Rubinisphaera italica: one gene and its partner. The protein of the gene in region 1 interacts with the protein of each later gene in a pairwise test. Links are inferred from orthologs where the notes say so. Each region holds a gene or a part of one and is shown on either strand. Other genes may lie near its edges.

The links. Proteins that work in one complex are often made in the same cells at the same time.
Region 2: the proteins of secA (region 1) and Pan54_RS15590 interact in binary tests that used the Escherichia coli proteins (3 or more experiments, as listed by UniProt). The link is inferred for Rubinisphaera italica from one-to-one orthologs.

Annotation. Positions count from the first base shown.
Region 1 is NZ_SJPG01000001.1:5,956,864-5,961,222, reverse strand. What follows is about bases 117-4,170. They hold secA (preprotein translocase subunit SecA), read left to right. Parts: upstream 117-418; coding sequence 419-3,970; downstream 3,971-4,170. UniProt on the Escherichia coli protein: Required for protein export, interacts with the SecYEG preprotein conducting channel.
Region 2 is NZ_SJPG01000001.1:4,164,028-4,167,262, reverse strand. What follows is about bases 166-3,095. They hold Pan54_RS15590 (acyl-CoA thioesterase), read left to right. Parts: upstream 166-1,394; coding sequence 1,395-1,796; downstream 1,797-3,095. Other genes in these bases: Pan54_RS15585 (divalent metal cation transporter), read left to right, coding at 2,021-3,095; Pan54_RS15595 (diguanylate cyclase), read right to left, coding at 166-1,011. In the rest of the region: more of Pan54_RS15595, read right to left, coding at 1-165; more of Pan54_RS15585, read left to right, coding at 3,096-3,235.

The DNA.
Region 1 (4,359 bases):
GCATCCGTACAGACAAACCGCAAATTCAGTGCCAGTCTGGCGCGACGTTTGCCAGATGGATTGTTATGATGCTGAGTGATCGACAATGCTGTCATTATGGCAATTCGGATACATTGTGCCTGAATTTGCCAAATGAGCCAAGGGCATTGTTCACTCAAACAAACAGCTCCATCAGTCCTGTGCGGATCTCGTTCAGGATGGATCGATATGAAATCGACGCGCAAGGTGCGTACAGGAAAATCGTTTACTTATAGAACAGACAGACGAACTGGATTTGAGCGTTGAAGATTGAGAGTTGCAGGAATCGAACTATTAAACCCTCAACACTCAACCATTAACCCTCAACCCACTTAGTCAGGAACTTTGGCGGCGGATCGTTGAATTCGTCATTTGCGAAGTGTCTGAGGATAGAAGAGTCATGGAATTTCTGGAAAAGCTTGGCGACTGGTTTACAGGCCTGACGTCATTGATCGATTCGTTTATCAAGCGGTTTTTCGGCTCCGATAACGACCGACTGATTCGCAAAATTGGTTTCGTTCGCGATAAGGACGGCAACGACACGATCACGCCGGGCAGTGCCCTCGACCGTATCGATCAGCTCGAACCCGAATACGAGAAACTTTCCGAAGGGGAGCTGAAAGGTCTCACGGAGAAATTCCGCGCCCGCCTGAACGACGGCGAAACGATGGACGACATTCTGCCGGAAGCCTTTGCTGCGGTTCGCGAAGGCGGTAAGCGATATCTCAAAATGCGTCACTATCCCGTGCAGATGGTCGGGGGTTATGTGCTGCATAAGGGCAATATTGCCGAAATGGTGACTGGGGAAGGTAAGACGCTCGTCTCGACATTGCCCGCTTATCTGAACGCCCTGGCTGGCAAAGTGCATGTCGTAACGGTCAACGATTACCTGGCCAAACGCGATATGGAATGGATGGGAGCCCTGCATATTGGACTCGGCCTGAACGTCGGCGCGATTCAATCGCAGATGTCGTATCTCGAACGACAGGCCGCTTATGCCTGCGATATCACATACGGCACAAACAACGAACTCGGCTTCGATTACCTCCGCGACAATATGAAACCCCGAGCCGACATGCAGGTGCAAGGCCCGCTCGATTTCGCCATCGTCGATGAAATCGACAACATTCTGATCGACGAAGCCCGAACTCCGCTCATCATTTCCGGACCTGCTCACGACAATCTGGAAAAATATCCCCTGGCTCACAAAATTGCCAAGCAACTCCAGCGGGATGAGCATTTCGAAGTCAAAGAAAAAGAACATACCTGCCATCTGACTGACGAGGGAATTCGTCGCGCAGAAGAACTGGCAGGCGTCGATAGTTTCTACACAGCCGGCAACATGGAATGGCCGCATTTAATTGATAACTCACTGCGAGCCATCCACCTGTTCAAGAAGGATGTGACTTACGTTGTCGAAAACGGCGAAGTCGTTATTGTCGATGAACATACAGGCCGCAAAATGTATGGACGGCAGTGGAGCGATGGTTTGCATCAGGCTGTCGAAGCCAAAGAAGGGGTCAAAATCAAAGAGACGACCCAGACACTCGCCACGATTACCCTGCAGAACTTCTTCAAACTTTATGGCAAACTTGGCGGCATGACCGGAACCGCCATGACCGAAGCGAACGAGTTCTACAAGATTTATAAACTCGATGTCATCGCCATCCCGACCAACCGACCAACCCAACGAAAGAACTTCCCGGATGTCATTTTCCAGTCGTCCGAAGAAAAATGGAAAGCGGTTTGCGAAGAAATTCGGGATGTCGGTAAAACGGGACGTCCGATTCTTGTCGGTACCGCTTCTATCGAGAACTCTGAACTGATCAGTAAAAAGCTTAAAAAGTACGGTATTGAACACGGCGTGTTGAACGCGAAGTATCATGAAAAAGAAGCCGAGATTGTTTCACAGGCGGGCCGACTGAACGCGGTCACCATCTCGACCAACATGGCTGGTCGTGGTACCGATATCATCCTCGGCGGTAACCCGGAGCATCTCGCCTGGGAAGAACTCAAAGAGCGATACGGCTCCCGACTCGATGTCCCCAAATCGGAATGGGATGACACCTCCCGTAAAATCGCCGATCGCGAAGGCATGAAAGAGGAAGCAAAAGTCGTCCGCGACAAAGGCGGCCTGTATGTGATCGGTACTGAACGTCACGAAGCTCGCCGTATCGACCTGCAGTTGCGTGGTCGTTCCGGACGCCAGGGCGATCCCGGTTCGAGCCGCTTCTTCATCTCTCTCGAAGATGACCTGATGCGAATTTTCGCGGGCGATTTCGTTCGCAGCCTCCTCGGCTCGCTCGGGATGAAAGATGGCGAAGCGATCGAAAGTCCGATGGTCACCCGTCAAATCGAAAAGGCTCAGAAGAAACGCGAAGAGACGCACTTCGAACAGCGTAAGAATCTGCTCGAATATGACGAAGTGATGGACGAACAACGCAAGCGAGTTTACACCTACCGTCAGCAGATTCTCGATGGGGCGAACTGCCGTCAGTTGATTCTCGATATGATCGAACGTCAGGTTGGACGAGCGGTCGATCACTTCCTCGATAAGGATTACCGCTGGGAAACCATTGCCGCCTGGACGCATCAAAACTTCCTCGTTGAAGTCGAGCCGAGCGAAATTCGCGGGATGGAAGCCGATCAACTCAAGCAGTACCTCAAAGAACAGGCGATGCGGCAGGCAGAGGATGAGATCGTCGAACAAATCGAAGAATTCCTGCCCGCAGATGCGGAAAATCAACGCGACTGGAACTGGCTCGGCCTGGCTCGCTGGGCCAACAACCGATTCAGCATCAATCTCAACGATAAAGAACTCAAGGAAGCCGGTCGCGATAACCTCACCGTGCTCATTTACGATCGTGCTCAAAAGTCTCTCGAAAAACTCGACTTCTCGAATGTCGATCACATGCTCGATGACCAACTCGGCGCGAAGACCGTCAGTGGCTGGTTGAGCCAGCAGTATGGAATTCATATTCCTGCAGAAGAGTTCAAGGAACTCGAGCAACATCAGGTCGAAGAACTTGTGCTTGATCGGATTATCAAAGACTACCGCAACCGCGAAATCAGCTTCCCGGTTTCCGTCGGCATGTCCCGCTTCATGAGTCGTTCCCGCAACAGCGATCAGTTCGATCGTCAGGGCCTGGCTCGCTGGGCCGAGTCGCGATTCCGCACGCATTTCGAAATGGAATCGATCGACAACAAATCCCGCAACGATCTCGAAGAACTGCTCATCCAACGCAGCCGGGATTTTTATCCGGGCGAGAAGTTAACTGAAGAAGTCGAAGAAAAAATCGGGGCCACTTACAAGTCCACTGGAGAGGAATCAGCCGAACCAAACACCCCGGCTCTGCAGGGGATGATTGACTGGGCCAATCAGCAGTTTGAAGCGAGCCTGAATGTCGACGAGTTCACCGGCGTGACAGCCGTCGAAGCGCAGAATCGACTGCTGCGGGAATTCGACTCGCATTACCGCCCCGAGTTTTCTCAGGCCGAGCGATCAATTCTGCTCGAAGTGCTCGACCATGCCTGGAAAGAGCATCTGTACTTCATGGACCATCTCCGCTCGGGAATTGGTCTGGTCAGTTATGCCCAGAAGGATCCGAAGGTTGAGTACAAACGCGAAGGGATGAAAGCGTTCGAGCAGATGTGGATGCGTGTCGGCGAGCAGGTCACCTCGGCCATCTTCCGCGTCGAAAACGAAAGCCCGGACTTCGTCGGCTCCCTCTGGAACATCTCCTCAGCGACCCACGCGGTTCCCGATGCCTCGATCCCCGAAACCAACGGCACCCACGAATCGAGTAGCCAATCCCAACCCGGCCCCGAACCAGGAGCCCCGGAACAACCAATCGACCCGATCCGCAACACCGGAGACAAAGTCGGCCGCAACGACCCCTGCCCCTGCGGCAGCGGCAAAAAATACAAAAAATGCTGCGGAGCAAACGACTGAGTAAAAACCAAAGTTATGTAGGGCAGGCTCCTGCCTGCCTTCCTTTTGTGGAAGGTCGATTGAATGCCGAATTATCGACGTGCCTCTATCCCTGGCGGGACATATTTCTTTACAGTTGTCACTCATCGCCGACGTCGATTATTTCACCTCGCAGAAAATCGAATGATTCTCGGTGATGCAATCCGCGAATGTCAGCGAGATTGGCCTTTCCTACTCAACGCCGTCGTTCTCTTGCCAGATCACTGGCACGCGATTTGGACCTCACTTCGATTACATCCACTACAATCCCGTCAAACACCAACTCGTCGAGTGTCCGAAAGATTGGGAAGCGACAAGCTTCCATCGTTGGGTGAAGCAAGGAGTCTACCCTGATGACTGGGGCTGCAAAA
Region 2 (3,235 bases), 1.8 Mb from region 1 along the record:
TACAGGCAGATTGTCATCGCTGAGGAGATTCTGATAAGCATCAGCCTGCGGACATAATTCTCCATTCCATAACTGACCAGACCAGTCCCGATCAGCTTGCTGGAAGATTTCCCGACAACCTCGATTGGCCAACAGGATTTTGCCTTCGACTCCCACAATCACAAACCCATCGTATGCCTGTTCGAGTGTGTAAAGATGGCTGAAGATATTACTGAGAGAAGTCATCGCCAGAGAAGCTCCACTCTGGGCAGTCATCCCATTCATTGCCGATTCTTTACCGACATCCTGAAGGGCGGCCTCGCCACCATTTTCAACCCAGCGAATTAATGTCTGCACGATGCTCGCATCGTACATGGAACCGGCGCGTTCATTGAGGATTTTATTGATTTCCGGTCCCGATTTCGCGTCACGATAAATCTGATCGCGCGACAGTGATTCATAGGCATCGGCAACCGCCAGCAGGCGACCTGCCTGTGAGAGATCTTTTCCCAGAGGGCGGAGATAATCTTCCATTCTGGAAAATGGCAGACGAGATTCCACAATGATATTCCGTATTCGTAGTGGAATACAGCAGATATCGAGGATATCTTCTGCAATTGAAGTTCGTAACGACATTAACGATGCTTCTTCAATGGTATATCTGCCTGGCTTGAACAGGATGTGATCGGGGATCCCGATCTTGCCGATGTCGTGCAGCATAGCCGCCAATTCAATCTCACGAATCGCTTCTGCATTCCAGCAGAGTTGCTTGGCCAAACCGACGACAATCAACGAAACGCGACGAGAATGCAGAAACGTATTTTCATCCCGAAAGTGCAGACAGGTGAGCAGATCTCGCAAGATTGCTGGAGAGATTGCATTCGGAGTCGGTGTTTCTTCTTCGATGGCTTCCAGTTCAATTGCGTGCTGATGCAATTCAACCAGCGCCAATAAACCCCGTTGAGATGAGGCATACCGAGCTCCCCGAGTCGTTCGACCAGTTTTTCGAACGGAAATGTCATCCAATAACATAGAAACGATCCTCAAATTAACACTACTTGACCAGCTGCCAGATGCCGAAATCGTCTGCGTTGATATTCAATTTTCACGCAGGCTGCTCAACGCTAGGTCGTAGAATTCAAGTGACAAATAGAAGATTGCCGTGGGCAGGAAGATTTTGAGGAATCTGGAGCAATCGTTCCGGTTGTGCGGCTACCCTTAATCAGCCTTCTGTTCAATTCCAGAATTCTGAAAGTGGAATTGTCGAATTGAATCTGTCATAGTTTATTTTTCAAAACTAAAAACTTGTGGGCGTCAGGAGTTCAGTCAGTCGTCCAAGGCTCGAATCTTTCGGCAGCAGTCGAGAGGTATTCAGTCACTCAATTCAACAAGAAATAAGGGAATGTCTGAGACCGATGCCCGATATCACCAGTAATACAACCCGTATTCGTGTCCGTTACAGTGAAACGGATGCGATGGGGTTTCTCCATCATGGAAACTACCCCGCTTATTTTGAAGAAGCCCGGACAGATCTATTTCGTGTGAACGGTGGTGATTACAGGGCAATGGAAGAGAGAGGGCTGTTTTTTGTTGTTGTTTCAATGAATTTCCGCTTTCGGAACCCGGCTCGCTATGACGATCTCCTCCATGTGACCGCCACCATCGACAAGGTCTCGGCTGCAAAACTGGAGCACTCGTATCGTGTGATGCGCGGAGAAACCCTAATCGCCGAAGGCTCTACGGTATTGGCCATGGTCGATGCACAGGGGGTCGTTCAGCGAATCACAGATGATCTTCCCGGAACTGCAACCGGATAAAAGACTTCACATTCCAGGTGTAGTCCGTGCTTGTTTTGTGGTCACACTGCGGATAGTCTGTTATTCCGCATCAATGATTTTTCATCTGAACGATTATTGATCTCTAATGCAGACATGAGCAATGCTCATGGAGTATTGAAAATGCATTCGATGCACTTTCAATGTCGAGCATAAGCGTATAGATCACAAGTATTTAAGAACATACACCGCAGCAGGCTAATTTTATGAACGATCCCCAGGCAGATGCCGCAACCGAATCCACTGAACTAGCTTATCTCAAAGAGTTGCAGGCCAAACCATTCCTGAAACGGATGTTGGGCTACTTTTCCCTTTCCGGACCAGGTTGGCTGCAAGGTGCCATTACTCTCGGTGGTGGCTCACTTTCGGGCAGTTTATACTTAGGTGTACTGGCTGGTTTTGGCCTGATGTGGCTGCAACCACTGGCAATGATTATGGGAATCATCATGCTCAGTGCAATTGCTTATGTCTCCCTCTCGACGGGCGAACGGCCTTTTGATGCAATCAATAAGCACATCAATCCGGTCCTCGGCTGGGGTTGGGCGATTGCGACCATGATGGCCAACTTTGTCTGGTGTATGCCGCAGTTTGCTCTCGGGACCGCTGCCATTCAACAGAATTTACTGCCTGGCGTCTTCGGAGCCGGGGCAATGGATGACTTTACCAGCAAGCTGATCATCGTCATTTTCCTGCTGATCTCAACAGGAACCATTATCTGGTTTTACGATTCCGGCAGCAAAGGAATTCGTATTTTCGAATTGCTGCTTAAGATCATGGTTGGAATTGTCGTGCTCTGTTTCTTCGGCGTCGTTCTGAAAATGACCTTCAGTGGAGAGGGACTGGATTGGGGGAGGATTCTGGCTGGTTTCATTCCCGATCTCAGCCTGATGTCGCGGCCATCCGATCAATTCACTGCGATTCTGGCGCAAACAGGCGAGTACTCTAAATTCTGGACTGATAAAATTGTTTCCGAACAACAGCAGGTCATGATTACCGCTGCTGCAACGGCCGTCGGGATCAATATGACATTCCTGCTCCCGTATTCCATGCTGAGAAAAGGCTGGGGACGCGTGCATCGCGAACTGGCGATTTTCGATCTCGCTTTTGGATTGTTCATCCCCTTCCTGCTGGCGACCAGTTGTGTAGTGATTGCTTCTGCAACTCAATTTCATGCTCAGCCCGCTCCCGGATTTATGGGTGAAGTTGATGAACAGGGAAATGCAATTGCACCAGCTGGCAATCTCGTCGGTGGCTACAACAAACTGGTAGAGAAACGACTCGAACAGCAAGTGTCTGCTGGAGAGTTCGCAATTTTAAAAGCTGACCCCGCTGCGATGAAAGCAGCCGTCAGCGATCTTCCTGCAGCCGATCGTGAACTGGCTGCTATGCTGGTTACTCGAGATGCGTTCAATCTGGCAGGT